Regions from separate parts of the Sedimentitalea todarodis genome, predicted to be linked through region 2. Evidence: riboswitches for the same ligand, from Rfam matches in the RefSeq annotation. Region 2 holds a riboswitch; each other region holds the start of a gene.

The links. Region 2 has a riboswitch for cobalamin ahead of QO231_RS17880 (energy-coupling factor ABC transporter permease). Riboswitches for the same ligand answer to the same signal wherever they lie in the genome.
Region 1: it holds a riboswitch for cobalamin, as region 2 does, so the genes downstream of both, QO231_RS21225 (ABC transporter substrate-binding protein) here and QO231_RS17880 (energy-coupling factor ABC transporter permease) in region 2, are expected to answer to the same signal.
Region 3: it holds a riboswitch for cobalamin, as region 2 does, so the genes downstream of both, QO231_RS16625 (ABC transporter substrate-binding protein) here and QO231_RS17880 (energy-coupling factor ABC transporter permease) in region 2, are expected to answer to the same signal.
Region 4: it holds a riboswitch for cobalamin, as region 2 does, so the genes downstream of both, QO231_RS21780 (energy-coupling factor ABC transporter permease) here and QO231_RS17880 (energy-coupling factor ABC transporter permease) in region 2, are expected to answer to the same signal.

The regions. Positions count from the first base shown of each region.
Region 1 is NZ_JASMWN010000022.1:80,573-87,879, forward strand. It holds gene QO231_RS21215 (SDR family NAD(P)-dependent oxidoreductase) at 1-308, shown strand, start outside; gene QO231_RS21220 (D-TA family PLP-dependent enzyme) at 318-1,376, shown strand; cobalamin riboswitch at 1,744-1,943, shown strand; gene QO231_RS21225 (ABC transporter substrate-binding protein) at 2,055-3,071, shown strand; gene QO231_RS21230 (FecCD family ABC transporter permease) at 3,068-4,126, shown strand; gene QO231_RS21235 (ABC transporter ATP-binding protein) at 4,126-4,896, shown strand; partial or broken gene QO231_RS21240 (IS3 family transposase) at 4,913-5,179, shown strand; gene QO231_RS21245 (tripartite tricarboxylate transporter permease) at 5,225-6,745, opposite strand; gene QO231_RS21250 (tripartite tricarboxylate transporter TctB family protein) at 6,749-7,228, opposite strand; gene QO231_RS21255 (tripartite tricarboxylate transporter substrate binding protein) at 7,289-7,307, opposite strand, start outside.
Region 2 is NZ_JASMWN010000016.1:62,885-70,191, reverse strand. It holds gene QO231_RS17890 (cobyric acid synthase) at 1-391, shown strand, start outside; gene cobF (precorrin-6A synthase (deacetylating)) at 388-1,128, opposite strand; gene QO231_RS17880 (energy-coupling factor ABC transporter permease) at 1,188-1,865, opposite strand; cobalamin riboswitch at 1,915-2,104, opposite strand; gene cobA (uroporphyrinogen-III C-methyltransferase) at 2,143-2,862, opposite strand; gene QO231_RS17870 (cobyrinate a,c-diamide synthase) at 2,859-4,181, opposite strand; gene cobM (precorrin-4 C(11)-methyltransferase) at 4,168-4,962, opposite strand; gene QO231_RS17860 (cobalamin biosynthesis protein) at 4,959-5,327, opposite strand; gene cbiE (precorrin-6y C5,15-methyltransferase (decarboxylating) subunit CbiE) at 5,324-6,523, opposite strand; gene QO231_RS17850 (cobalt-precorrin-6A reductase) at 6,522-7,274, shown strand; gene cobJ (precorrin-3B C(17)-methyltransferase) at 7,247-7,307, opposite strand, start outside.
Region 3 is NZ_JASMWN010000014.1:84,811-92,117, reverse strand. It holds gene QO231_RS16630 (FecCD family ABC transporter permease) at 1-744, opposite strand, end outside; gene QO231_RS16625 (ABC transporter substrate-binding protein) at 747-1,757, opposite strand; cobalamin riboswitch at 1,861-2,050, opposite strand; gene QO231_RS16620 (helix-turn-helix domain-containing protein) at 2,163-2,570, opposite strand; gene QO231_RS16615 (hypothetical protein) at 2,656-3,984, opposite strand; gene QO231_RS16610 (hypothetical protein) at 4,371-4,571, opposite strand; gene QO231_RS16605 (hypothetical protein) at 4,632-4,760, shown strand; gene QO231_RS16600 (heavy metal translocating P-type ATPase) at 5,045-7,307, shown strand, end outside.
Region 4 is NZ_JASMWN010000024.1:29,543-36,849, reverse strand. It holds gene QO231_RS21815 (M23 family metallopeptidase) at 1-312, opposite strand, end outside; gene QO231_RS21810 (SCO family protein) at 309-935, opposite strand; gene QO231_RS21805 (copper chaperone PCu(A)C) at 935-1,378, opposite strand; gene QO231_RS21800 (DsbA family protein) at 1,428-2,087, opposite strand; gene QO231_RS21795 (disulfide bond formation protein B) at 2,084-2,509, opposite strand; gene QO231_RS21790 (SCO family protein) at 2,506-3,102, opposite strand; gene QO231_RS21785 (MerR family transcriptional regulator) at 3,275-3,703, shown strand; gene QO231_RS21780 (energy-coupling factor ABC transporter permease) at 3,777-4,457, opposite strand; cobalamin riboswitch at 4,502-4,711, opposite strand; gene QO231_RS21775 (alkaline phosphatase) at 4,965-6,440, opposite strand; gene QO231_RS21770 (transglutaminase-like domain-containing protein) at 6,601-7,307, shown strand, end outside.

The DNA.
Region 1 (7,307 bases), on a different contig from region 2:
AGGCCGCGACGATGGCCTGGATGCGCGCCCTTGCAGTCGAAGAGGCACCCAACGGTATTCGCTCCAACGCCGTTGCGCCCGCCTCCATCCGGACCGGAGCGTGGGAACACCGGCTTGCGGCGGACCCCACGATTTTGGACAAGCTGCAAAGCATCTATCCCATGGGCCGTATCGTGACCCCTGAGGAAGTGACAAATGCGGTTCTGTTTCTGGCCTCGGATCTGGCATCGGGCATCACCGGCACCACCCTCGCCGTCGATGCCGGGCTGTCAGCGGGCAACCTGCCGTTTCTAGATGCCATCAGATAAGGGTCCGACATGGATATCAATGACGTAGACACGCCTTCCGTTTTGATCGACCTCGACAAGGTCGATGCCAACCTGAAGGCCGCACAAGACTATGCCAATGCACACGGTCTGATCTTGCGACCACACGTCAAGACCCACAAACTGCCGCGCTTTGCCAGGTTGCAACAGGATCTGGGCGCCGTGGGGATCACCGCTCAGAAGCTGGGCGAAGCCGAAGCGATGGCGGATGGCGGGATGGATGATGTCTTCCTGCCCTACAACATCCTGGGTCGGACCAAACTGGATCGGCTTCATGCGCTGCACCAGCGCACTACACTCTGCGTGACAGCGGACAATGCGCCAACCATTGCTGGCTATGCAGCACGTTTCACAGATCCCTCGCATCCGTTGGCCGTCCTGGTCGAATGTGACACCGGCGCGGGGCGTTGCGGGGTGCAAACGGCCCACGAGGCTGTTGATCTGGCAACAGTCATTGACGCCGCCCCCGGCCTGACCTTTGCTGGCTTGATGAGCTATCCACCTCAGGGCAAGACACAGCATGTGCAGACTTGGCTAACAGACGCCATTGACGCACTGACGGCGGCGGGCCTTCCACCCGAACGGGTTTCCATTGGGGGAACCCCGGACCTGATGCGCGCCGCCGAAATCCCCGCGGCGAACGAGTACCGGCCGGGAACCTATATCTATGGGGATCGGATGCAGGTGGCCTGGGGGCATGGCGCATTGGATCGCTGCGCCCTGACCGTGCTTGCGACAGTTGTCAGCCGCCCAACGCCGGATCGTGCCATTCTGGACAGTGGTTCCAAGGCATTGGCCGCCGATCTTTGTGGTGCGGAGGGGCATGGGCACATCACGACCTATCCGGAGGCCGTAATCACAGCACTGTCCGAGGAGCACGGCATCGTTGATCTGTCAGCTTGCGCGCATCGCCCTGAAATCGGCGAGCGGTTACAGATCATTCCCAATCACTGCTGTGTCGTCACCAACCTCTTTGATCATGTATACCTGATGCGCAATTCTCGGATTGAAGAGACGGCCCCGATCACCTCGCGGGGCCGTCTCCGCTAAATGGATCTTGGCGATTGTTGCGTAGGTCCGGTCCGAGAAGCGATCAGGTGACTCAGGGATTAGACCCATTTTTCCGGGTCACATATTAACCGCACCGCGCTGACCCCAAAGGCTGAATTCATCGAAAGCCTGCACCAGTCGGTGGTCCTCCTCGGCGTCACTTGCACTCGTTCGCAAACCGGTCAGAATCGGTCCAATTCGTTCGTCATTTTGCTATTTTTTCAACTTAATCCAATTCGCTGAGGAGTTCCTCACGTTTCGCAGCTCGCATAGCTGACGCCAGAACATCCCATCAAACCACCTCCGGAAAGCAACCCGATTTCTGGCAACACTCGAATGGCGTTGATCTTGCATCGCAGAATATTTCCTTCTATCAAGGGTCGTCGGTTTTCTTTAGAAAATAATAGGGAATTCGCAGCGCGCCCCAAGCGCGTGAAACGTAACTGCCCCCGCAACTGTGAGCGGCGAGCCACGTTCTGAAGTAACCACTGGGCCATGACAACCCGGGAAGGTGGAACAAGGCGCTGAGCCGCGAGTCAGGAGACCTACCGACGCACACTGTAACCGGGCGGGGATGTCCGGGGTGGATCGTGGTTGTCATCGGGCGGGATTATCCGCTTTCCTTGTCTTTCGATCTTGCCCCATGCCTTAGCCCACCAATGGCACAGGAGCCATTTGATGACGAAACACTTGATTGCGCCCGGGGTGATGGCGCTGGTCCTGACGTCTACTGCTGTCACAGCGCAGCAGACCAGCTATCCGCTGACAATCGCCAATTGTGGCCACACCCTGACATTCGAGGGGCCCCCGGAAAATACGGTGGCCTTGGGTCAATCCACGACCGAACTGCTCTACCTGCTCGGGCTGGGCGACACGGTTTCTGGTACAGCGGTATGGTTCAACCCGGTCCTGCCCCAATTCGAGGAATTGAATGACGGCATCGAGCGGCTGGCCGACAACGATCCCAGCTTTGAGAGTGTGGTCAACAAGAAGCCCGACCTCGTGACAGTGATGTACGAATGGCATGTGGGCCCGGAAGGCATCGTTGGCACCCGCGAGATGTTTCATGACGTCGGCGTACCAACCTATGTCATGCCCACCGAATGCGAGAAAAAGGACAACCTCGTGGGGCTGGATGGGACACGGTCAGAGCTGTTTTCGACCGACCAGCTGTACAAATCGATCGCCCAGCTTTCCGAGATCTACGACGTGCAGGACAGAGGCGCCGCACTGATCGAAGATTTGAAAGCAAGCGAATCCAAGGCGATCGAAAAGGCAAGCGGACTGAGCCTGCCCGACGGCACATCTGGCCTGTTCTGGTTCTCTTCGGCCGAAATTGATACCAATCCATTCGTCGCCGGGCAAAAGGGTGTGCCGGCCTACATGATGGACAAGCTGGGCGTCGAAAACGTCGTGACTTCGGACGAGGAGTGGCCAAGCGTGGGCTGGGAAACGCTGGCCAAGGCGGACCCGACTTTTATCGTGATCGCCGAAATGGACCGCCGCCGGTTCCCGGCCGACGACATCGAGAAAAAGCGCGAATTCCTGATGAACGATCCGGTGGCACGCGAAATGGCTGCCGTGAAAAAAGGGCGTATCATCACCATCGATGCCCACGCCATGAGCCCGACCGTCCGCGCAATCTATGCGCTCGATCAGGTGGCGGATGCATTGGCAGGGTATGATTTGAAATGACCGTGATTGACCGGCAGGTGAGCCGGTCCGTATCAGGCAGAGCTTGGCACTGGGCGGTGATTGCACCGCCCGTGCTGCTGATTGCGTTGATGGCTGGCACAGCGCTTGGCGAAACCCCGATTCCCTGGGATGTGGTGGCGCAGGTGCTGGCCAACAAGATGTTCGGCGCGGATTATCCGGTCGACAGGATCGACGAAGGCATTGTCTGGAACTACCGTTTTGCGCGGGCGGTTGTAGCCGCCTGTTGCGGCGCGGGGCTGGCCCTGTCGGGCGTCGTCCTGCAGGCACTGTTGCGCAACGCGCTGGCTGACCCCTATCTCCTTGGCATTTCCGCAGGTGCGTCCAGCGGCGCCGTCGCCGTCACCGTCATGGGCATCGGCGCCGGTGCTGTTTCACTATCGGTCGGGGCCTTTGCCGGGGCGATATTTGCCTTTGGCTTCGTGGCCATGCTGGCCCATGCCGCAGGGGGCGGCGCGGGATTGCGGGCGGCAGGCGTGATCGTCTTGGCCGGCATTGCCGGATCGCAACTGTTCAGCGCGCTGACCGCTTTCATGATCGCCAAATCCGCCAGCGCCGAACAGGCGCGCGGCATCATGTTCTGGCTCATGGGCAATCTCAGTGGCGTCCGCTGGTCCGATACCATCAGCGTGATCCCCGCAACGCTGATCGGGCTTTTCGCCTGCCTCGCCAATGTACGCGCGCTTGATGCGTTTACCTTTGGAGCCGACAGCGCCGCGTCGTTGGGGATTGCAGTTAGACGCGTCCAGGTGGGGCTGATTGGCGTGGCCGCCTTGGTGACAGCGGTGATGGTGTCGGTTACCGGCTCCATCGGGTTTGTCGGGTTGGTCATCCCACACGCCATGCGCCGGATCGTGGGCACAAGGCACAGTGCGCTGATCCCGGCCTCGGCGCTTGCAGGGGCCGTGTTTCTGATCGCTGCAGATGTGATTTCCCGCATGATCATTCCCGGGCAGGTTCTGCCCATCGGGGTCGTCACCGCGCTGGTGGGCGCTCCGGTTTTCGCCCTGATCCTAATCGGACGGAGGACCGTGTGATGTCTTTGAGTTGCAATGCGCTTGGCTGGTCGGTCAAGGAAAAGACGATTGTATCCGATGCGACCCTCAAGGTTCGGACAGGCGAAATGCTGGGGCTGGTCGGCCCGAACGGATCCGGGAAATCCTCCTTGCTTCGCATGTTGGCCGGTATTCAAAAGCCGTCTTCGGGTCGCGTGTGCCTGGGCGAAACGCCCATGTCAAACATGCGCCAACGCGACATTGCCCGCAAGCTGGCCCTGGTCGAACAACATGCCAACACCGAGGATCGCATCACTGTACGTGAAGCGGTGGAGCTTGGCCGCACACCCTTCCTGACGGCACTCAGGACATGGCGGTCAGAAGATGATGCCATCGTCGCCAGCGCGTTGGCCGCTGTCGACCTGAAAGGCTTTGAAGACCGGTTATGGCACACGCTGTCGGGGGGCGAACGCCAGCGCGTCCAGATCGCCCGGGCGCTCGCGCAAGCGCCGGACATCCTGTTGCTGGACGAACCCACCAACCACTTGGATATCGGCCACCAACTTGCCATCCTTCACCTGGTCAGGGGCCTGCCGGTTACATCTGTGATCGCGCTGCATGACCTGAACCAAGCCCTGCTTTGCGACCGGATTTGCGTGATGGAGGCTGGACGCATCGTCGCGCTCGGCGCGCCATCCGAAATCCTGACCGAAGCGCGTCTGCGCGATACCTTTGGCGTCTGCGGACACTTCATGACCGACCCCTTCGATGGCACCGCTATCATCCGTTTTCATAGCGCGCGCACAGGATAAGAGCCGATGTGGCACGTTCCTGTGCGAACACAAACTGGAACACTCCGTGAGGGGCCGCAGAGGCAATTGTCGTGACAATGCCGTCGCGGAGAACTTCTTCCATCTCTTGAAACGACAGAAGGTCACGCGACAGAAACATCGGACGCGCGACGAAGAACGGCGCGATGTCTTTGAGAACATCGAGCTATTCTACAACCCCAACCGCAAGCACACGAACACCGGCATGCTGTCGCCCGTTGACCATGAGAACAGACAGCGCAAACTGAAAAAGGCAGGTGTCTAACAATCCAGGGGCACCTCGCCTCCAGGTTGCGAAGATGCAGCCGGTTCAGTCAGGAGTGGAGACACCCCGACGCTGGGAGGCGCGTGCGCGCCAGGTGCGCAGACCTGGAAGCACCACCAGGATCGCTGCAACGATAAGAAGAACCATGGTCATCGGCCGTTCCCACATGAAGCTGACGCCGTCATAAAGCTGCATCGAGCGGGCAAAGTTGTCTTCAAGCATACCGCCAAGAATGAAGCCGATAAGTAGCGGCGGTAATGGGAAGTCAGCAAATTTCAGGATCGTGGCCATAACTCCGAAGGCGACCAGAAGCAGCAGTTCAGTCGAATTGTTTTGTCCAATATAGGCGCCCATCAGCGTGAAGAAGAGGATGAACGGGATTAGGAAAGTGCGCGGCACCGCGAGAATCTTGGCGATGTAGGGGATGAGCGGCAGGTTCAGGATGAGCAGTACGAGGTTGCCGAGGTACATCGAGATGATAACCGACCAGAAGATCTCGGGCGAGTCGACCATCAGGCGCGGGCCGGGTGTAACGTTCAGTGCCAGTAGCGCGCCCAGAAGGATCGCCGTGGTGCCTGATCCCGGGATGCCCAGAGTCAGCAACGGCACGAACGAGCCGGTGGAGGCCGCGTTGTTGGCGCTTTCTGGTGCCGCAAGACCCTTGACGGATCCCTTGCCGAACATCTTCTGCTCTTCGGCCGAAGCGATGTTGCGCTCGACGGCATAGCCCAGGAAAGAAGCAATGGTCGCGCCCGCACCGGGCAGCACGCCGATGAAAAAGCCCTGAACCGACTGACGGCCGATGACGGGCGCGATCTGACGGCCCTCTTCGCGGGAAATACGCAGGTTCGTAATCTTGCCACTGTCGCCCGACCGTTTCGAGCGGGCCGGGTCAAGCACAAGATAGATCGCCTCGGGCAAAGCGAACATTGCCATCGCAAGCGTGATGAACCCGATGCCAGATTGCAATTCCATCATGCCGGCAGTGAAGCGTGGCGCATTGAAGAGTGCAGAGGTTCCTACAGTTGCCAGCATCAGGCCGACAATGGTCATCAGCATGGCCTTGGCGACGTTGCCGGTACCGGCGAAGGCAGCGATAGCCGAGAGACCGACAACCATCAGGGCAAAATACTCGGCCGAGTGGAACAGCAGTGCGACCGAGGCCAGCATGGGAGCGAACACCATCAGAAGAAGTGCGCCGATCGTCCCGCCCGCGAAACTGGCGATAGCCGCAATGGTCAGCGCCTTGCCAGCCTTGCCGTCGCGCGCCATCGGATAACCATCGAAACTGGACGCCACAGTCGAGGCGACGCCCGGCGCGTTGATAAGGATGGACGAGGTGGAGCCGCCAAAGATCGCCCCGTAGTAGACGCCTGCAAGCAGGATCAGCGCCGCAGAGGGATCGCCTATGGTAATGGCCACGGGGATCATGATGGCAATGATCGACATCGGGCCAAGGCCGGGCAGCATGCCGATAAACGTGCCGATGAGACAGCCGCCGATTACCATGAGGATATTCGTCAGCGAGAATGCCGTAGACAAGCCGATAAGAAGTCCTTCAATCATGGCCTATGCTCCGAACATTGCAGGGAGAGGACGCAGGAAGATACCGAGCACTTCCTGCACGAGATACCAGATGCCGACACTCGCGATCCCCGATGCAAGGATCATGGGGACCCAGCGGCGTTCGCCGAGGATCAGGCTTCCGATCATGAGAAACAGGAAAGTGGATGCCAGAAAGCCCAATGGCAACAGAAGCAAGGCATATGCCGTCATCAGAGCCAGTAGTCCGATGGCCTGTCCGTAGTTGTACTCCGACAACCGCGACAAATCGAGATCGGGATCATCCTTGGGTCGGTAGGGCGTGATCAGCACCAGGAACGAAAAGAACATACCGCCGATTGCCAGTATCTTTGGAAAGGACGATGGCCAGACGGGATTGCGCGCCATGAAGGGCGGAATTTCCGCGTCCATGATGAACCAGGCTGAATACCCGTATAAAAGGCAAACGATCAGAATGAAGAAGGCGATCGCGCGGTCAAGCGTCATGGCTTTGCACCTTTCCGAACAAGGGACCCAGTCGCCAGAAGAGCGACTGGGCAGGAGAGTTCATTGGATAAAACCCATG
Region 2 (7,307 bases):
AACCCCGGGATTGGGCTTGCTGGATGTGACAACGGTGATGGAACCGGCGAAACGCCTGACACGTGTTCATGCGGAACATGTAGCGTCGGGGCAGATGTTCGACGGCTATGAAATCCACATTGGTCAGACAGCTGGGCCAGATTGTGTCCGCCCCTTTGCCCGCATCAACGGCGATGACGAAGGGGCGATCAGCAGCACAGGCCGGATCATGGGCAGCTATCTGCACGGGCTTTTCCGCCATGACGGTTTCCGCACGGCATTTCTGTCCAGCCTCGATGCCGAGAGCGCGGGCAACTCATATGACTCGGGCATCGAGGCGACGCTGGACGCGCTTGCCGACCATATCGAGGCGCATCTGGATGTGGAGAGGATATTGGCGGTCGCGCGCTAGTTCCGGCGGCGTAGCAGGTAGATGTCCATGATCCATCCATGTTCGGCGCGGGCCTGCGCGCGCGTGGTGCGGATTTGATCGGCGACCTGATCCAATGCGCCGCTTATCAGGAGTTCTTCGTCCATCCCCACATATGCCCCCCACCAGATGTCAAATTCTGCGGCGTCGAGGGTACCGAAAGAGCATTCCCCATCCAGCATGATCACGGCTGTCTCAACCCCCTGCGGCCAGCCGTTCTTGCGCAACTGCCGACCGGTGGTCACGACCAAAGGTGCTCCGATCTCGTTCACCGGGATCGCATGCGCCGCTGTCAGCGCCTGCAACGCCGTGATGCCGGGAATGACCCGGGTGCGTGGTTGGGGGTCGAGCCGTGCGGCGATGCGCAGGGAACTGTCGTAAAGCGACGGATCGCCCCAGACCAACAGCGCCACCACCTTGGCTTCCGGACTGGTCCCGATCGCCGCCTGCCACCGGGCCGCGATCGCATCGTGCCAGGCATCGACCCCACGCAAATAGCCATCGTCATCGCGCCGTTGGGGGATGTCGAAATAGGACAGTCGGGGCGGCGTATCAGTAACCGCATTGATGATCGTTTCCCGCAAGCCGGCAAGGTCTGATTTCCCGGCCCCTTTACGTGGGATGAGGATCAGGTCCGCACGGCGGATCGCACCGGCACCCTGCCGGGTGACATGATCCGGGTTTCCGGTCCCGATCCCGATCAGCAACAACTCTTGCATGGCAAACAAAAGGCCCCGTCCCGCAATCGGACGAGGCCTTTCCCCAGATGTCAGTTGATTTATGCGGCGTTATGCAGGCGGTCTGTAACCAGACCGGACCCGCGCAAACCCTTGATGGATTTGGCACCGGCGAGAACCGCGAGATCGACCAGCGGCTCGATCAGCACAACCATCATGTAGGCCATGCCAAAGCTGGTGACTGCGGCAAAGGTTTCGGCACCCACACCCTGACCATAGAACGCCCAGAACGCGACCCAGGCGACAACGCCGCCCTGATAGGCCACCGACAGTTTGAACACGTCCATGTATTTCAGATCAACATAGGCCACGTTCTGCGGCAGTGCCTTGCGCGCGAGGGCACCGATGGCGAACAGGGGCACCAACAGGGTGGTGATGTTGACGAAATACATCGGCATGTCGGTCGGAGCAAAGACCATGCCCTGTATCGCCAGTCCGGCCGCCAATCCGATCGCCGCCGGTGCAATCCCCAGAATCAACAGCAAGGTCGTGCCGAGGATGAAGTGCACTTCGGAAATGCCGACGGGAAAGTGCGGCAACAATTCAAAAAAGATCAATACCGCAGCCGTCGCGATTGCGCTGCGCGCCACAAGTGAGAGGACAGAGCGGCTCTTCAGTTCGCTGGCAATCAGCTTCAGCGAATAGCCAGCGGCCGCTGCCGCCGTTCCTACGGCCAGAATCATCTTGGCGCCGTGGACTACTCCGGGTTCGATATGCATGTTTCAATCTCCTTTTCCGCCAACCCCGGCGGGTGTGTTTGGTCATCGCTCGATCGGTTCCATCACGGCAGGTTTCCTGACTTTCGGATCGTCGCATGCGTTGTTCCTTCCCGGCATCAAGCCAGTGGTTACGTGAACGCATACTCCCCTGTTACAGTTGCGGGGGCAGTCCGGGAATTTCACCCTGTTCCCTATTATCCCAAGCCTTGCGAGCATGGGCACCGTACATTCCTTCATGGGTGACGGAGGCGTCTTGCGTCAAGTCCAAATCCGGCATTCAGATCTCTGACAGCGGCCCGTACAGGATCAGCGCAGGTGCCGTGCCGCTTTCCTTCGCTAGCCGGTCCGCCAATGTGGCTATGGTGCCGCGATGCAGGGCCTGTTCCGGCGTTCCGACCGCCTCGGCCAGCAGGGCAGGGGTATCGGCGGGCAGACCATGTTCCATCAACATACCCGCCAGCTTGGGAAAGGTCCGTTTGCCCATGAACACAACGGTGGTGGCCTGATCATCCGCCAGTGCCGCCATGTTGAGGTCTTCTGGTAACTGTCCCGCGACATCATGGCCGGTGACGAATTGCACCCGCCGCGCAGTCAGCCGCCGGGTGAGCGGAATGCCAGCCGCCGCCGCCGCCGCGCAGGCGGAGGGAACGCCGGGAATGATTTCAAAGGGGATGCCTGCCGCGCGCAGCGCGACCAGTTCTTCTTCGAGGCGTCCGAACATGCCGCCATCGCCGGATTTCAGGCGCACCACCCGCGCACCGTCCGAGGCATAGTCCACCAGCAGGCGACTCACGTGATCCTGCTTTGGCGAAGGTCGGCCCGCGCGCTTGCCGACGCCGACCAGATCGGCCCCCGGACGGGCATGGGACAGGATCGGACCAGAGGACAGGTCGTCGAACAGGATCGCATCAGCCTGCTTCATCCGATCCACGGCCTTCAGGGTCATCAATTCCGGATCTCCCGGACCCGATCCGACAAACGAGACAAACCCACTCACACCGTGGCCTCGGCGATCAGGTGAAAGAACGTTCCGGTGACGTTGCCAAGTGTCGAACCGGTCTCGGCGACTGTTGCGCCTTCGGCATCCCGCACATCGGCGAGCGGTGTATCGGGTTGGTCGAGGATGGTGGAGTAGTGGAACTCGTGCCCGCGCAGGGTGGACCCGGCGGCAAAACCGGGCATTGCTGCCGTCAGCGTCGCCTTGCGATAACCAAGGTGGAATCTCCGCTTTTCATATGAGGTCACCAGCCCGAGAAGCCCCGCCATCCGGTGCCGGTTGCCATCCTTGTCGATCAAGGCCTCACCCAAGGCCATATAGCCGCCGCACTCACCATGGACCGGGCGGCTTTCCGCGTGGCTCCGCAGCCCGTGGAGGAACCGGTTCGCTGCCGCGATTTGCCCGGCATGCAACTCCGGATAGCCACCCGGCAACCAGACCAGATCCGCATCCGGCGCGGGTGGTTCATCGGCCAGCGGCGAGAACGGGAGGATCTCGGCCCCAGCAGCGCGCCAGCCTTCCAACAGATGCGGATAGGTAAAGGAAAACGCAGCATCCTGCGCCAAGGCGATCCGTTGCGCCGGGGGGCGCGGCAGCGCGGCCGACGAGGGCCCATCCGGGCGCGAGGAGGCCGCCGCCCGGATTGCCGCAAGGTCCACATGCTCTCGCAAGAAGGCGGCATACCCGGCAATTGCGTTTTCCAGGTCCGGATGCTCCACGGCCTGGATCAGACCGAGGTGCCGCTCGGGCAATGTCAGATCTCCCCGTCGCGGCAAGACGCCCAGTACCGGCAGACCGGCCTTGTCCATCCCCAACCGGGTCAGCCGCTCGTGCCGGGGGCTGGCAACACGGTTCAGTATCACGCCGGCAAAGGGCAGATCGGGGTTGTATGTGCGAAACCCAAGCGCCGTCGCTGCTGCCGATTGCGCCTGACCGCCGACATCCAGCACAAGAACGACCGGCCAGCCCATGCGCAGCGCGGTTTCGGCGCTCGAACCGTGCCCGATCTCGCCCGGTTTTGCGACCCCGTCAAACAGGCCCATGGAGCCTTCGGCTATCACGATATCCGCGCCTTGTGCCTGTGTCGCCACCGCATCCAGCAGCGGTGCGCTCATCGCCCAACTGTCCATGTTGAACGAGGCACGTCCGGCGGCCGCCCGGTGAAAGGCCGGATCGATGTAATCCGGGCCACTCTTGAACGGCTGCACGGCCAGGCCATCCTCGGCGAGGGCGCGCAGCAGCCCCAACATGACCGTGGTCTTGCCCGTGCCCGAGGACGGTGCGGAAATCAGCAGGCCGGGGGGGTTAATCATCGCCATGGCTCCAGCTTGACCACGGGCTATCGGCGCTTTGCGGGCGATAGCGGCGGTCGTAATCTTTTGAATACAGGCAGCTTTCGGAAAACCCTTCACCTGCCAGCGCCGGGCCCACAAGGATCAGCGCCGTGCGCGAGATATCTTCATCCATCGCCGCCTTCAACGTGCCCAATGTCGCGCGGATGATCTTTTCGTCCGGCCAACTGGCACGATAGACTACCGCCACCGGACAATCGGCCCCGTAGCCTGGCATCAGGTCCGCGATCACGCGGTCCAGATTGCCAATCGACAGGTGAATCGCCAGCGTTGCCCCGGTGGCCGCGAAATTGCTCAGCGTTTCGCCCGGCGGCATCGAGGAGGCCCGCCCCGGCGTCCGCGTCAGAACCACCGATTGCGCCAGTCCCGGCAGGGTCAGCTCGGTGCCCAGCGTTGCGGCGGCGGCGGCAAAGGACGGCACGCCGGGGGTCACGCTGACGGCAATTCCCTCGGCGCGCAAGCGGCGCATCTGCTCACCCATGGCGGACCAGACCGACAAATCGCCGGAATGTAGCCGCGCGACATCCTGCCCCGAGTCCTCTGCGGCCCGACACTCGGCGATGATCGCGTCAAGATCCATCGAGGCAGTGTTGATCACGCGGGCATCCGGCGGGCAGTGCCCGAGAATCTCTTCTGGCACCAACGACCCGGCATAAAGGCAGACAGGGCAGGCGGCGATGATATCGCGCCCACGCAGGGTCAGCAGGTCGGCAGCACCCGGTCCGGCGCCGATGAAATGTACGGTCATGTCTCTTTCCCGATTGCGATGGCGCAGGTGGCCAGGCGGTCCTGCGAAATATGACGGTGCACCAGCAGCCGGGCACCCGGTCCGGCGGCGGCGAGGGCTACGGCCTCGGCAACGCTTCCGGTTCCGCGATGTGCCTGGCTCTGAGCGGATTGTGTTGCGGTGGAGACGGCCTGCAGTGCCGCGATTGAAATCGCACGCACAGGCAGGTTTCTGTCCGTCGCAAATTGTGAGAGGCACGGTGCCCCGGCCTTGTCCGCAGGGGCCGCGACCGCGCCGATGACACGATCCGGCGTGGCGCTTTCCAGCGCCGATTGCAGGCTGGCGCAACTGGCCTGTGCGCGAAATCCGAAACCGGCGACGATCATAGCATGACGCTCCACTGCACCACGGGATAAGCCGCTTTCCAGCCGCGCTTGCTCCCCAACGGCTCGGCCTGCGCCAGTTCGATGCGCAACAAATTGCCGCCGCGTTTCTCCTGTGCATCCGCCAGCAATGCCTCGCTTTCCAACGTGACGGCATTGGCCACCAGCCGGGTTCCGCCCGGCAGGTTTGCGCCCAGCCATGTCAGCATGTCGGCCGATACCCCGCCGCCGATGAACACAGCATCAGGAGGTGGCAGACCCCGCAATGCAGCGGGCGCATGTCCTTTCACGATGTCCAGACGGTCAACACCCAATTGATCGGCATTGCGCCGGATACGCGCGATTCGGTCCGGATTGGGATCAATGGTTGTTGCGCTCAGGCTGGGATGGCTCAACAGCCACTCGATGGCAACCGAGCCGCTGCCGCCGCCAATATCCCAAAGTCGCTCGCCGGGGCGCGGGGCGAGTGCCGCCAGTGTCAGCGCTCGCATCGGCCCTTTGGTGATCTGGCCGTCATTCTCGAACATCGTGTCGGGCCGGCCCGGAGTCAGCGGCAGGGCAACGCCTTGGCCTGCGACCTCAAGCCCGACACAGACCGGATGGGAAACATCCTCAAACGCAAGCGTTGCGGCATCGCTGCTGCGCAGCCGTTCGCGTGGTCCACCAAGTGCCTCGCAAACGTGAAGCGTGCTCTCGCCAAACCCCGTCGCGACCAAAAGATCGGCAAGTGCTGCGACCGCCGCCCCATCGCGCAACAGCACGATCGCGCGCTGTCCCGGCATCAGGTATGGCCGGACGCGCGTCAAGGGTGCCGCGTGCAGACCGAGCGTCAGCGTGGTGTCCAGTGGCCAGCCCAATCGTGCGACGGCAAGGGCAAACACTGACACACCGGGCAGGGCGCGCCAGTCTTCGGGTTGCAGATGACGCGCGATGACGGACCCGGCTCCGAACCAGAAGGGATCGCCCGAGGCAAGCACCACCACCGGCCGTCCCCGCAACTTCAGCAACCGTGCAATCCCGTCGGCAAAAGGGACCGGCCATTCGACCAATTCGGCCCGTATTTCTGGAAGCAGGGCGAGGTGCCGGGGCGGCCCCATCACAATTTCCGCGCGATCCAATGCTTCACGGCTTGCAGGCGACAGGCCCGCCGGTCCATCTTCGCCCAATCCAACGATGGTCAACCACGGAGCGTCAGCCATGACACCGCACCTCCTGATCCTGGGCGGCACGACCGAGGCTACCGCGCTGGCCCGCGCGGTGGCAGAGGCCGGCTTGCGCGCGGTGTTTTCCTATGCGGGTCGGGTGGACCGGCCGCGTGCGCAACCGGTCCCGGTGCGCGTTGGCGGATTTGGTGGCGCTGACGGGTTGGCGCGCTATCTGCGCGCCGAAGCCATCACCCATGTCGTTGACGCGACTCACCCCTTTGCGGCGCAGATGAGTACCAATGCCGTTGTGGCCTGCGCAATGGCCGATGTGCCGCTGATCGCACTGACCCGACCCGCATGGCAGGCTGGTCCACAAGATCGCTGGACCGTGGTGCCCGACATTGACGCCGCGGTGGCGGCGCTGGCCGGGCCGGTTCGCCGGGTTTTCCTCGCGGTCGGGCGTATGCATCTCGCGGCTTTCGCGGCACAGCCGCAGCATCGGTATCTGTTGCGGCTGGTCGATCAGCCGGACGCGCTCCCGTTGCCTGACTGTCACCTTGTTGTGGATCGCGGCCCGTTTTCGGCAGAGGCCGACAAGGCCTTGATGCAAGACCATGGCATCGAACTGGTCGTGTCCAAGAACGCAGGCGGAACGGGCGCGCGATCCAAGATTGACGCGGCGCGGGAAATGGGCCTGCCGGTCCTGATGATCGACCGCCCGCCGATCCCGCCGAGAACAGAGGTGCAAACCCCTGCGCAGGTTATCAGCTGGCTGGCTCATTCCGGCGTGGACCTTGGCGTGTAGACGATCAGGTTCCTGCTGTTTTCGACGAGCCGG
Region 3 (7,307 bases), on a different contig from region 2:
TCCGAGGGAGGCTGCGCTATCGGCGCCGAATGTGAACGCGTCGAGCGCACGTCGGTGCCACAGGCAAAGGCTCACGCCTGCAAGGGAAACGAGGGCGCAGGCACCGACATCCTCCCACCGGATGCCCGACAGGTTGCCCATCAGCCAGAACATGATGCCCCGCGCCTGCTCGGCATTGGCGGAGCGGGCGATGGTGAAGGCCGTCAGGGCGTTGAACATCTGCGACCCGGCGATCCCGGCGAGGATGATCGCGGCCGCGGCCTGGGTGGCGCGCCCTCCCCCCGCGCCGCCGCTGACCGCACGGGCAAGCGCCGCGACGCATCCAAAGGCCAGCAGCGCCCCGGTCAGTGCGCCAAACGACATTGAGATCGCGCCGCCCCCCACGCCCGCGACCGTGACGAGGACCGCCCCGGTCGAGGCACCCGCAGAAAGGCCCATCAGGTAGGGATCGGCAAGCGGGTTGCGCAGAAGCGCCTGAAGCACCACCCCGGTCAACGCCAGCCCCGCCCCGCAACAAGCCGCCACGACGGCGCGGGGGAGGCGATAGCTCCAGATGATCCCCGCCTCTATCCCGTCCACCGGATAACCCGCCTCCCACAGGTGGTTCGCGAGCGTCCGCAGCACCGTGGCGAAGGGCAGCCGGGTCTCCCCGATTGCTGTGCCGGCCAGGATGGCGAGCCCGAGAACGAGGGGAGCAAGCCAGAGGCCGCGCCCCCGTGCGACGCGTGCAGGCGCGGCCACCATTGTCATTCGAAGGACATCTCCGAGAGCGCCTGCGACAGGGTTCCCAGCCCGTAGATCGACCGCATCGTCGCGCTCATGGCGTGGGCGTCCATCTGCACGATCCGCCGCTCCTGCACGGCCGTCATTTGGCTTGTCACGGGATCGGTGCGCAGGAACGCGAGTTTCTTCTCCACGTCGTCCGCCGGGAAGCGGCGGCGGTCCATGTAGGCGATGACGATGATGTCTGGATCCGCGCGGGCGATGCTCTCCCACCCGACCGTCGGCCATTCCTCGTCGGACTCGATGATGTTCTCGATCCCGAGATTCGACATCATGTACCCCGGCGCGCCGAGCCGCCCGGCCACATAGGGGTCAATCTCCAGATCTGCGGAAGAGAACCAGAAGACGGCCGTCAGATCGCCCGGCAGATCGAGGCCTTCCGCACGCGCGATAGCATCGCGTTCGGATGCCTCCAGTTCCGCGACCAGACCCTCGCCGGCCGACTGCACGTCGAAGATCGCCGCAAGCTCGCGGATGCCCTTGTAAACCGAGGCGGTGTCGAAGGCGCCCACGCGCGTGCCGTCCCCGCCGGTGGAATTGTCCTTGGTGTCGCAATCGGCGGGCATGATGTATGTCGGAACGCCAACGTCACGGAACATCTCGCGGGTGCCCACGATCCCGCTTTCGCCCACGTGCCATTCATATTGCACGGCGACCAGCCCCGGCTTCTTCGCGACCACGCTTTCGAAGCTGGGATCATTGTCGGCCATCCGCTCGATCCCCTCGTTCACCTCCGCGAACTCCGGCAGGACCGGATTGAACCAGACGGAGGTGCCCGAGACCTTGGGCGCAAGGCCGAGGGAATAGAGGATCTCGGTCGCGGACTGGCCGATGGTCACGGCACTGCCCGGGGCGGTGTCGAAGGACATCTCCACGCCGCAATTCGTCAGGTTCAGGGGGTAGGTTGTTTCTTGCGCATGCAGGGGCAGCGCGGCGCTGGCCAGCAGGGTGGCCGTGATCAGTGTCTGTTTCATCCGTTCTTTCCCGTCAGATGGGACCGGCAGGGACAAAACGCGAAACAGTGTGCGATCATACGGGACGCGACAGGTTTCCCGCCCCGGCACACCCCGTCCGATCGTGGTTTCACTCGCGTCGGCAGGTCTCCTGACTGGCGGGTCGCGACACCTCTCGCCTTCCCGGAACTCACCCAGTGGCATATCGAGAGGCGCTCGCCGCCTACAGTTGCGGGGGCAGTTCCGTTTCCCGGCCAAGGCCGGAACGGATTCCCTTTTCATTCCCGGAGGAAACCGACGGAACAAGCAATTGCAGGATCTACGGCCAGCGGCAAGCACAGAATGAGCAGGCCCTTCGCCAATCGCAAATTGCCGACAAAGCTGCCGTTCGGAGATTCCGCAGCATTCGGTAGAGTGGGCGCGCAGTCAAATTTCGCGGCACGGTGCCTCAACCCCACTCCCGCCGGAATGTGAAGAATCCAGACCAAACTCTGCAGCGATGTAGGTCCTGATCTCAGCTGTCGATCGGCAGAAGCGAGCCTGCAGCCAGTCGCATAGCACGGTTTCCTGATCAGAGGTCATGCGAGACTTGCCGCCCTTCCAGCCATCAAGGGCAAGCGCTTCCCAGCCACCGTCCCGATAAGACTTGTACCAACTGCGAATGGTGTCGTCGTCCAAGTACAGAAATTTCGCGATCTGCACGCAATTCTCGCCATCGTCGAGCAGCAGGATCGCATTCGCCCTCCGCGCGACGCCATGGTCCTCGCGCTGAATGCGCACGCAGCACTCAAGTTTGAGGCGTTCCGCTGGGGAAAGAAAGTTGTTCCGGATCATTGGCTTACCCGAATCGTTCCAAGCCTCAACGTCAAGTCGCCAAATTCGGCAAGTCAAAGACTCCGAGTATAACTGAGCAATTTCTTCAGCTTCCCGGACAACCCAGCGAGAGCCCGTTTGCGGAAATGGATAGCTTCAGGAACTCGGCCTGATAGCTATTGAGGTCCTCGCCCGTCGGTGCCTTCAGCAACAAGTTGTTGCGGTCCGTCGCATTGTTGGGATCGTGCCGCGGTTCTCCGGGCCGCAGCGGCTCTTTCGATATGTCTCTGTCAGGATGAAGAAGTCCCAGGCCATGACCGATCTCGTGGGCGATGGTATCGCCACCCCCCTCAACAATGCCCACAGGGGTCATGCGCTTGTCCCGGCGGTGCGTCTCCAGTGGACCGCCCACGCCGAGTACCTTGCCGTTTTGATCGTCAGGTTTCTGGGGCGAACGCTGAACGTCGGAGGCATAGAATATGTGAACACAGCGCCGCTTGAAGTCGAGGGTCGCATCGTACTGAAAACCATCGAACAACCATTGGAACGGCCGGATCTTCTTGGGTTCTGTATCGTCCTTGCTGTAGATGACTCCGGTGTTGGTGAAGAGCGTGTCGGCAAGGTTTGGGTCGCCCTGCGACGAATTCATTTCAGTCGGATCGAGCACGCGCACACCGCATAGACAAAATTGAAACCCCGACGGCGCGAAGATCGTGTTGGCGTGATGGATGTCTTCCACCACCTTGTCGACCGAGGCAGGGGCCGGGCGCAGTGAAATGCCCATGCCGGTCGCTCCGGCAGCTAGCGCAGAAGCGCCTACTTCCCGTCCACCGACCTGCCGACCCTTCAAAATCCAGACGTAGAGACAATAGCAGGGCGGAATGACTTCGACCCAATAGGTATGATGCCCGTAAGGGCCCGGCGCATCGCCCGGCGTCGTGGGTGGTCGGTGCATCCAACCGGATCGCAGTTCGTGGAGACTGACCTTCGCATCCGAAAGGCTCCGGTGTTGACCTTCAGCAAGAGGCGGAAGCCCGCCTCGCCGTTTGGCCGCCGGTTCATCACGGGCCTCCATCGCTGACATCGTCGAAAGGCCAGAAAAGAGCTGCGATAGGCCAGACAAGACTTCCGTTAATGGTGCCGGGTGGGCTGGGATCGAAGGACGAGCAATCGGAGGAGTGATTTCTTCGGGTAATGGCAATGGCTGCGGCGCCTGCGTGACCAATGGGTTCCCAAAGTTCAACAGGCCCATTTCGTCAAGCTCTTGCAGCCTTGCTGGGTCGACCTCGACAACCTCAAGCAGGTCGTCGCCCGACCAGAGGGGACGCTGGGACCTCCGATCGAGAAGGGGGGCCAAAACATCCTCGGACACATTAAGGAGAATGGCGATTTCTTCTGGCGGTAGATAGTTGATGTCGCGGTTCAGGCCGACCATATTTTGTCCTTCCAAAGGGCCCGACCAGTCGAAACCAATGTGAGTTCCCTTCCGATTGCGGGCGCCAAAATCAATTCATTCGTGTGCTCTTACTCATCCAAATTTGGGGAGCCGTGATGACGGCTCACCGGACGAACATGGAAAGCCAATTAGAGTTGGCTGGGGCATTCACTTCAGGGTCCGGCGCTTGCAGAGAATACTACAAAAACCGATCTTTTCAAAGAACTACCAAGTTCCTCCCGCTAGGCAATCAGCTCAGCCAAACACCGAGACTGTAGAATTCTGCGTTAAGCACGCAGTTTTCTCGATAGTATTTGTAGCGGTTGAAATTTGACGATTCTGCATTCGATCGCGAACACAATGCTGTTGGTTTTAAAGTCTCCAGGCTACACGATCCGGTGGCAGGCCTGCTCCGGCAGGCCGACCCGCCGGGGGGCCGTGTAAATCTGGCTGGCCGTTGCAACTGCAATTTGATTGGTTGCTGTTGCCAGATTAAACAATTTAGCCTGAAGACAATAATCGCGGATTTTCACAGAACGGTTCGGATAGACTTGCGCGCCCAATGTGATGAGGTACTTCTCAACCATTGGGGAGCAGCCGCTCCGTAACCTGCAACGGACGATGGGATTGAACGCATGGAACATCGCATGACGCAGACAGCGAACTATGCCGCTTTCGCCATTTCGACTGCGCTCATATCCGTATCGGCCCTGGCGGCGGATCGTATTGCAGGGCGCGTGGAGGTCGGCGGCGGGCGATTTCCGGGGCGGGGGTAACCCTTCGGCTGGCGGGATCAGACGCCCCCAGGAAGCTTGCAGAGGCGACGACGAAGGACGATGGCGGCTACGACAGCCAAGATGGCCCTTTGGATGGAAGCGGTACAATGGCCGCAACTCATGTTCGGTACGCTTAATCTGATCATCGCAATCTCCTTTGACGACATGCATGTAGGGCGTTCCGGCGCAGGAAGGTCGATGGCCAGAATTTTATTTTACATGCCTATTGACCTTCCAGTAACTGGAGACCCTATCTGTCGGAGGATCAGATCAAGGAGATTCTCATGTCGGATCCGCGCCCCCTTCGACTTTCCCTGCAAAACATGTCCTGTGCTTCCTGCGTGGGGCGCGTGGAACGTAGCCTCACGGCTCTGCCGGGGGTCAGCGATGTCCGTGTCAATCTCGCCAACGAGACCGCTCAGGCGCAGATCGACGCACCGGAGCGCATCACCGAAATCGCGACAGCCCTTCAGGAGATCGGCTATCCGGCCCGGACCCGGAGCGTACGTCTGAACATCGCATCCATGTCCTGTGCCTCGTGCGTCGGTCGGGTGGAAAAGGCACTGGCCGTGCTGCCGGGCGTGCTGGACGTGAACGTCAACTTAGCATCGGAAACCGCAACGGTCACCTATCTGGAAAGCGCGGTCGCGGTTGTCGACCTCATCAAGGCTGCCAGCGACGCAGGTTACTCTGCCACGCAGGCTGCAGACAATTCATCGGAAGACGCAGGAGCCCGCAAAAGCGAAGAAGCGCGGGATCTGGCGCGCCGGACTGTCGTGGCAGCGACCCTCGCCCTGCCCGTGTTCCTGCTCGAGATGGGCGCACATCTGATCCCTGGCATGCACGGTCTGATCGGTGACACCATCGGCCATCGGGCCAGCTGGATGATCCAGTTCGCACTGACCACGGCGGTCCTGTTTGGGCCGGGACGTACTTTTTACACACGCGGTTTCCCGGCACTGTTGAAAGGCGCGCCGGACATGAACAGCCTTGTCGCGGTTGGCACATCGGCGGCCTACATCTATTCGCTCGTGGCACTTTTCGCCACGACGCTGCTGCCCGCGGGATCGCGCGCGGTCTATTTCGAGGCGGCGGCCGTCATCGTCGTGCTGATCCTTCTGGGCCGCTGGCTGGAGGCCCGCGCGAAGGGCCGGACCGGGGCAGCGATACAGAAGCTGCTGGGCCTTCAGGCAAAGACAGCCCGTGTGCTGGTTGACGGGGAGTCGCAGGATGTGGCCATCGACCGCATCGTCGCGGGCGACATTCTGATCGTGCGCCCCGGCGAGCGGATTGCAGTGGATGGCGAGCTGACCGAAGGCAGTGCCCGTGTGGACGAGAGCATGATCACCGGCGAACCGGTGCCGGTCGCCAAATCCGTGGGCGATCCCGTCACCGGCGGCACCGTCAACGGCAGCGGTGCCTTCCAGTTCCGCGCGACGCGTGTGGGTGCCGACACGACGCTGGCCCAGATCATCCGGATGGTCGAAGAGGCACAGGGCGCCAAGCTGCCGATTCAGGGTCTGGTGGACCGGATCACGCTCTGGTTCGTGCCCGTAGTCATGGCATTGGCGCTGTTGACGGTGATTGTCTGGCTGTTGGTCGGTCCTTCGCCCGCGCTGTCCTTTGCCTTGGTGGCCGGGGTATCCGTGCTGATCATCGCCTGCCCCTGCGCGATGGGTCTTGCCACGCCGACGTCGATCATGGTCGGCACGGGACGTGCCGCCGAGATGGGCGTGCTCTTTCGCAAGGGCGACGCGTTGCAACAGCTATCCAGCGTGGATGTGGTGGCGCTGGACAAGACCGGAACGGTTACTCAGGGCCGCCCGGAACTGACCGATCTCGTTCTTGCGGACGGCTTTGACCGCGCCGAGGTGCTGGCATTGGTCGCCGCTGTCGAGGCGCAATCGGAACACCCCATCGCCGAGGCAATCCTGCGCGCGGCAAAGGTCGAGGGGGTCGCGCGGCATGACGTCATGGATTTCGCATCCATCACCGGCCACGGCGTGCGGGCAAAAGTGGCGGGCCGCGAGGTGCTTGTCGGAGCCGACCGCCTGATGACCCGCGAGGGGCTGGAGATCGGCGATCTGGCCGACGAGGAGCGCCGCCTGGCCGAACAGGGCCGCACCGCACTCTTCGCGGCGATCGACGGTCGTGTCGCCGCCGTCATCGCCGTGGCCGATCCGGTGAAGCCGTCGAGTGCCGCTGCAATCCGCGCCTTGCACGCACAGGGACTGAAGGTTGCCATGATCACCGGTGACAAGCGCGAAACGGCAGAGGCTATCGCCCGCGAAACCGGCATCGACCATGTGATCGCCGGCGTTCTGCCCGACGGCAAGGTGGCGGCGCTGGACGATCTGCGCGGCGCGGGCCAGCGCATCGCGTTCGTTGGCGACGGGATCAACGACGCACCCGCGCTTGCCCATTCGGACGTGGGTATCGCCATCGGCACCGGTACGGACGTGGCCATCGAATCTGCGGACGTGGTGCTGATGTCCGGCGATCTGCGCGGCGTCGTGAACGCCCTGGAGGTGTCGCGAAGCACCATGC
Region 4 (7,307 bases), on a different contig from region 2:
TTCGCCGGCGGACAATGTCCCTGACCAGATTTCAACCGGGGGCCTCACTTCAAGCAAAGCGACAGTGGTAAATTGCAGAGTAGGGGGTTCTGCCCTCCATGCGACTGCTACAGGTTCAAAAGTCTCGTTCGAGTAGATTGAAAGCAGTTGATCCGGCGGTGCGGGCATCCGCATTGGTGACGGTTGCCAATCAGACACGGCTGCCAGCGCCTCCGGAACGGGGGCCTTTCTCCAGTCGGTCTGGAATCCCAGCACCAGCGCAACGGCGAGGCTTGTTCCGGAGATGCTTGCTACGAGGTATCTCAGCTTCATGATGTTTCTTCTTCGGTTCTTGCGAGGACGCGGCGGATCTTCGGCACCGCAAATTCTCTTGGTTCATGATAATCGATTGTGCCGGCAAACTGTCCCTCAGCATCGAACATGAAGACGCTCGCCGTATGGTTCATGGTATAGTCACCACCACCGGTGGCGACCTTTTCATAGCTCGCGCGAAATCCCTCTGCGGCCCGCATTGTTTGATCCCGTGAACCCCTCCAACCCTGGATGGCTGGATGGAAGTAGCTCACATATTCCGCCATAGCCGCAACAGTGTCGCGTTTTGGATCGATGGTTATGAACACAACATTCAATTGCGCAACATCCTCACCCAGATCGTCGAGCCAACTGGAGATGTCGGACAGCGTGGTCGGGCATACATCCGGACAGTAGGTAAAGCCGAAGAACACCATGGATGCGTTGCCAAGAAGTGATTCAGGGCCGACAGCCGTCCCAGTCTGATCGGTCATCTGGAAATCCATCTCGGTCAACGGTAACGGTCGCTTGGCGACCGGTTCAGGGGCACCGGGCCCGTCCACCTGCCACCAACCGGCAAATAGGGCGAGAGCCAACGCACCGGATGCTGCTCCAATATAAGTGAGAAGGTGCCGTCGCTGCATCAGCCCTCCGGCCCTCGCGCCGCAATGCCTAGGATGGGCACATCGACAGTCACTGTCCCACCATCGTCAAATGTCAGTGTCAGTGAAAAACTCTCGCCTTCAACCATCGGGGTTTCCAACCGCATCAACATGGCGTGCAGTCCACCTGGCTCCAAAGATACAGCTTCCCCCGGCGCGATTGTTATTTCCCCGGCCGGAGCCATCGAACTAACGCCATTGGCATCGGTTGTGGTTCGGTGGATGTCTGGCATCATCGCCAAGGGTGTTTCAAGGCTCAATATGGTCACTGGATCCGTGCCTGTGTTGCGCACCGTCATGTAGGCTGCACCCGGACGGTTTTTGCCGATTGAGGCGCGCGCCCAAGCATCTTCGACCACAATGTCCTGAGACCCTGCAAAGGAGGAGATCGGTAGACCCAAAAATATGCTCAGTGCGATGGCCACTGCGGCAACTGGAGATTTCACCTATCTATTCCTTTCAATGATCTCTTGGTCACGACCCTGCTGCAGCGACCTCGGCCGCAACAAGCGCACGGAGCTCGTCGGCTCCGAACGGGTCAAGCGGTTTGCCATTCACATAGAACGTTGGTGTCTGACGCACGCCCATTGTCTCCACATCTGCACGATCCTGATTAAGGATTGCGAGCGTCTGCGGCGCTTTCATCTGATTTTGTGCGGCCTCTACGTCCAGACCGGCCTGCTCTGCAATGCCAAGGATCAATCCGGGCGCTGGTTCACCGTGGGATGCCCATCGTGGCTGAAATTCGAGGATCGCTTCTTTGACCGGAATATATACGTCCTGCATGCGCGCCGCTTCCATCACCCGGATCGCCTCTTCCGATGCCGCGCCATGAAATGGGGTGTATCGCAATACGACGCGGACCTGATCGCCGTGTTCCGCCATGATGTCCTTTATGATCGGATAGAAAGCACGGCAGGCTTCGCAAGCGGGATCGAAGAACTCCACAATTGTGACCGGCGCGTCTTCGGGTCCCATGATAGGTGAGTAGGGACGCATGAGTGCTTCGGCGATTTCGGGTTGGACCGGATCAACCTGGGCAACCGGGCCAGGGCGGGACTGATACCAAACGGCGGCGGCAAAGACTGCAAGGCCGACAAGTAAGACCGATAGAACTAGAGATTTGTTTTTCACGCGCGCGGCTCCTTCAGAGAGAAAAATGACAAGAACCCGATAAACGCAAAGGCAATCAGCGCCAACAGCGGGATAGGGATTCCAAGAAACAGCTGATTGTCGCCGGTGCAGGACGGGCCAGTCGCCGTGCAGGGTTGGATCGGCTCGGGCAAAACTCCAGTATAGAGACCAAGATGCCAAAGCGCGATAGCAGCGCCACCGAGGGCAAGCGCAACGCCGTAGCGACCGACCCGATGATCCTCGAACCACAGACCAAGGCCCAGAAGGACGGCCAGAGGGAACATAAACGCACGCTGAAACCAGCACAGATTGCACGGAGCCTGCCCCAGAACCTCACCGATATAGAGCACGGCCAAGGAACTCCCCAAAGCGACGATCCACGCGGCGGTCAAAGCCGTCTCTTTTGACATCACCCGGCTCATATCGACATCCGCGCCTTCAGATCGGCAAGGATCTCCTCTGCCGGCGTGCCATATGTCCAGGCACCGACATATCCGCCTTGCGGATCAAAGAGAAACAGCTGAGACGAATGCCCCATCGTGTATCCGTCGGGCGAAGCGGCTTCCTCAATCTTTTCGTAGTAGATGCGAAATGTCTTGGACGTTCTCTCAATTTGATCAGCGGTGCCTGTCAGTCCGATGATGTTTGCGTCAAAATATGGGATAAACTCAGCAAGCGCTTGCGGCGTGTCGCGTTCTGGATCAATCGAGAAAAAAAGCGGCTGGACTTGTGTCGCATCGGAGCCGAGCCCGTCCATCACAGCGGCTACCTCCGCCAGAGTTGTGGGGCACACGTCGGGGCAATTCGCAAAGCCAAAGAAAACGAGCATCCAGCGCCCTGCGAGATATTCGTCTGTTTGGACCATCCCATTATGATCGGTCAGTTCGAAATCCGCCCGGAACGCGGGCTCATAAGCGCGCTGTTCGACTCTGGTAGAAACTTGCAGCCAGACGAACCCCACGATCGCGATCGCAGCGAGTCCCCAAAGCACTTTTTGTAACGCAGATAATCTCATTGGTCGTTTTGCGCCCGATTCCGCCCATTTTTCGTGCGTTCTAAATGTTCTAGCTGCTAGAGGTTCAAGCTGTTTCTTGGCACAGAGGCGGTTTGTCACGGACCCGTGAACAGACCAGTGGCTTGTGCATGCCAATAGCTATAGCTACCAACACTATAGATATGGAGGTTACATGCTTACGATTGGCAGTTTGGGAAAGAAGACCGGAACAAAGGTTCAGACCATCCGGTACTATGAGCAGATCGGTTTGATGCCCGAACCGGGTCGCACAGAAGGCGGACAAAGGCGTTACGGCGATGATGAAGTCGATCGGCTGTCCTTTATCCGGCACGCACGTCAGTTGGGGTTTCCCCTTGAAGCGATCCGCGAGCTTCTTGATCTCAGTGATAATCCCGACCGCTCCTGCCATGAGGCGGATTCCATCGCCCGGCGGCAACTCAAGCAGGTAGAATTAAGGATGGATCGGCTGAAAGCGCTGCGCACAGAGCTGAAGCGCATGATTCATGAATGCAGCGGGGGGAATACGGCGGACTGTAAGGTTCTCGAAGTCTTGCGCGATCATTCGGAGTGTCTGACCGACCATGATGCAATCGGCGCGTAGTCGCGCCAATTGCTCGCATTCCAAAACGGTGTGTAAAACGACAATGGTCGGTCGTACTTGGTTACTAATTACCTTAAGCAGGTTGATAGAGCCGGGCGTGCGGAAGGCCTGTGTTCTCGAACCTCCGGAATGTCTTTGCCAAAGCCAGAGCACCAAGGTCAATGATAGGTTCAAGCAATACAACGATGATGTAGACTGAGGCGAATGCACCTGCATTTGCTAAGGTCTCTGCTGTAAATCCTTGCCCGTAGAATACCCAGAATGCCACCCATGCGACAATTCCACCTTGGAACACCGCAGATAGCTTCGCGGCTTGGCCATAGGTTACTTCAGTGTAAGGGGTGTCGGCCGGTATAATTCGTTGAGCCAATGCCGCCATCGCCAAAACTGGCAGAATGAGCGTGGTCAGGTTCATTCCCAACTGCGGAATGTCTGTGGGTGAAAACAGGAAGCTTTGCGCGACAAGACCAAAGATCAGACCAATAGCTGTTGGAACTGTGCCGAGGATCAGGAAAAGTGTGGTCCCAAGTATCAGATGTACTTCTGACACTCCAACAGGTGGATGCGGCAGAAATTCAAAGAATCCGAGCACCATCGCGCTTGCCGCAGCGGAGCGTCCGACCAAAGCTAAGATGTTACCGTTCTGCTTCACGTGATCAACAGCGAGCTTGGCGACAATTCCAACTGAGGCAACGCCAGTCGCGGTTCCCAGTACGAGTTTTGCGCCGTCCACGACGCCAGGTTCAATATGCATTAGTTCGTCCTTTCTGCACCCATCGTGCAAGATGCCTCCCTAGAGGCGTCACAGTGTACCTGGCAGGTTTCCTGACTCGCGCTTCATCGCGGCAATTCCACCTTCCCGGATCTCTCCAGTGGTATTCGGAATGCAGCTAACGCTCACAGTTGCGTGGGCAGTCTCGGATCAGGACAGGACTTGATGTCCCTACCGCGTTCCCATTTACCCCGCCGCCGCAAATCGGCTTTGGGACCAAGTCCGAGCACCTGATATCCTCGGCCTGCCCGAGTCAAGATGGTTTGTAGAATGCAGTTGGTGTGTAGTCGCTGTGGCAACCAAATTTAGCCCAAGTATGATGCGAAATAACACAAAACTACTCCATCAAACAGCTAGTTACATCAACTCATCTCTTCAACTTTCCGAGAAAAACTAAGCCCAGGACGGATCTCCCTGGTCTCCATCCGAAAAAGCAAAACATCCCCAAGAGCGGAACTCTTGGGGATGTCGTGATCAGACCAAATCAGATTATTCGGCCGTCGCGGCATAGTTCATGATGTGAAAAATCATGTTCTGTTCAATTGTGCCATCGACAAGGTGTGCCCACGGGCCTTTGGCATAGGCGGCGACATCCTCACCCGAATGGGTTTCGGAGGACTTGGGAACCACCGCCTGCTGCAAATAGTCCAGGTCTGTCGCGGCCTCTTCGGTGAGCACCGGTCGCGTACCAAAGAAAGAACCATCCGCTTGTTCGGTCAGAACCGATCCCGCACCGTTCAGGTAGCCTGCGACGGTGAACGGCTTATTGTCGGCTCCCAATTCGGGCTCTCCGGTATGCGCCACGCCTTCGCCGTCGATGCCCATGCACAGGCCAAGGATGTCCGACCCACGCCCGCAATAACCATTGAAGGCAAGTGCATGTTCATGATCAGCCGTCACGATGATCAGGGTGTCGGCATCGTCCGTCAGTTCATCAGCGATCGCGACGGCGTCGGAGAACGCCTTTTGGTCACGTACCGCGCGTGCAAGGTTGCCGCCGTGGTTGGCATGGTCCACGCGACCCGCTTCGACCTGAAGAAAGAAGCCATTGTCCCCCGATTTTGCCTGAAGCGCCTGGATGGCCGCACCGGTCATGTCGGCCAGGCTGGGTTCGTCTTCGCGGTCAGCTTCGTACATCATGTGGCTGCTTTCAAACAACCCGAGGATCGGGGTCCCATCCAAAGGGGTGTTTTCGAAAGACGCCTGATCGGTCGCCAAATGAGCGCCTAGTTCGCTTTGGGCTACGTCCATCAGATTGACCCCGTCTTCGCGGCGCCCGCCTTCGTCACCATGAAAGTTGCGCATGCCGCCGCCCATGGCGACGTCGATCATCCCGGAACGCATGGCCTCGATCAGCTGCGTCGCAATGTCAGTCTGGGTGTCGCAACCTTCAGGCACTGACGCCTCGAAATTGCGGTCCACTGTCTTTGCATAGGCCGAGGCCGGCGTTGCATGTGTGATGCGCGCTGTGGAGACAATGCCGGTTTCTTTTCCCATCTCACTCATAAGTTCGTTCATGGAGGCAACGGTATTGCCCGGCAGCGTCGAACAGTCGCCGCGGTTCACGTTTTCATTCACACCGATGATGCCAGCCTTGGTCTTGATCCCGGCCATCATGGCCGTGCCTGTTCCAGCGCTGTCCGGCGTCTGGGCATTAACGTTGTAGGTCTTGACCAGAGCGAGGTTTGGAAAGGCCTCCTGGGGTTGAACATACTCATCACCAAAGCCGCCCTCTTGCTGGCCTGCAAACAGACGCGATGCGTAGTTTGTACCAACGCCGTTGCCGTCAGAGATCATCAAAATGATGTTGACGGCTCTGTTGGTATTGGGCAGTTTTGCCAACTCTTCGGCCAGACGCTCTTGGCCGGATACGAACCAATCATTTTCTGCCTGCGGCAGGTCTTGTGCTGTCGCCATGCCTGATACCGCGATGGCAAGGGCGGATACCGCTGTTAACGTCTTCATAGTTTTGCTCCTGAAAAGAGGGATGAGTTTGCAGCGAAGATGCGGGTCTTAAGCATCAGATTTGTGACAGCGTGTGCTAAACTAAAATGAAATTTGGATCTTGAATCTATAGTGACTGTAGCAATTACATCTTCACGTAGACGATTCGAGGAGATATAAAATGAGCGCGAATGATCGGCTGTTGGCAACAACCCCAATCCTGAACTTCGACCACCCGTCGATTGCACAATTGATCGAGGACCGAGGGTGGAAAGCCCTTTCTCAACATGACCGGATCGGCGCTGTCTACGATTTCGTCCGCAATGAAATTGCCTTTGGGTACAACCGCGCTGACCACATCTCGGCCGCCGAGGTGCTCGCTGACGGTTTTGGTCAATGCAACACCAAGGGCACGCTTCTCATGGCCCTGTTGCGCGCGGTAAGTGTGCAGTGCCGCCTTCACGGGTTCACGATCCACAAAGAGCTGCAACGGGGTGTTGTGCCAGAGCTCGTCTATCCTCTTGCACCCAATGAGATCGTCCACTCTTGGGTTGAGGTGGAGACGGAGACGGGTTGGGCAAACCTCGAAGGATTCATTCTGGATGCGGAGTTTCTATCAGCGCTGCAATCCAAATTTGCCGATTCACACAGTCTCTGCGGTTACGGGGCAGGGACCGACTGCCTGCAGGCGCCGCCAGTGGAGTGGACGGGGGGCGATACCTACATCCAAGAGACCGGTATTGCCCAGGACTTTGGTACTTTCGACGCGCCCGACAACTTCTACGCCGCTCATCAGCAGTCATTCAGCTTCGTAAAGGGCATATTGTATCGCCATATCATACGCCATTGGATGAACGCCCGCGTGCGCCGGATCAGATCAGGTAGTGT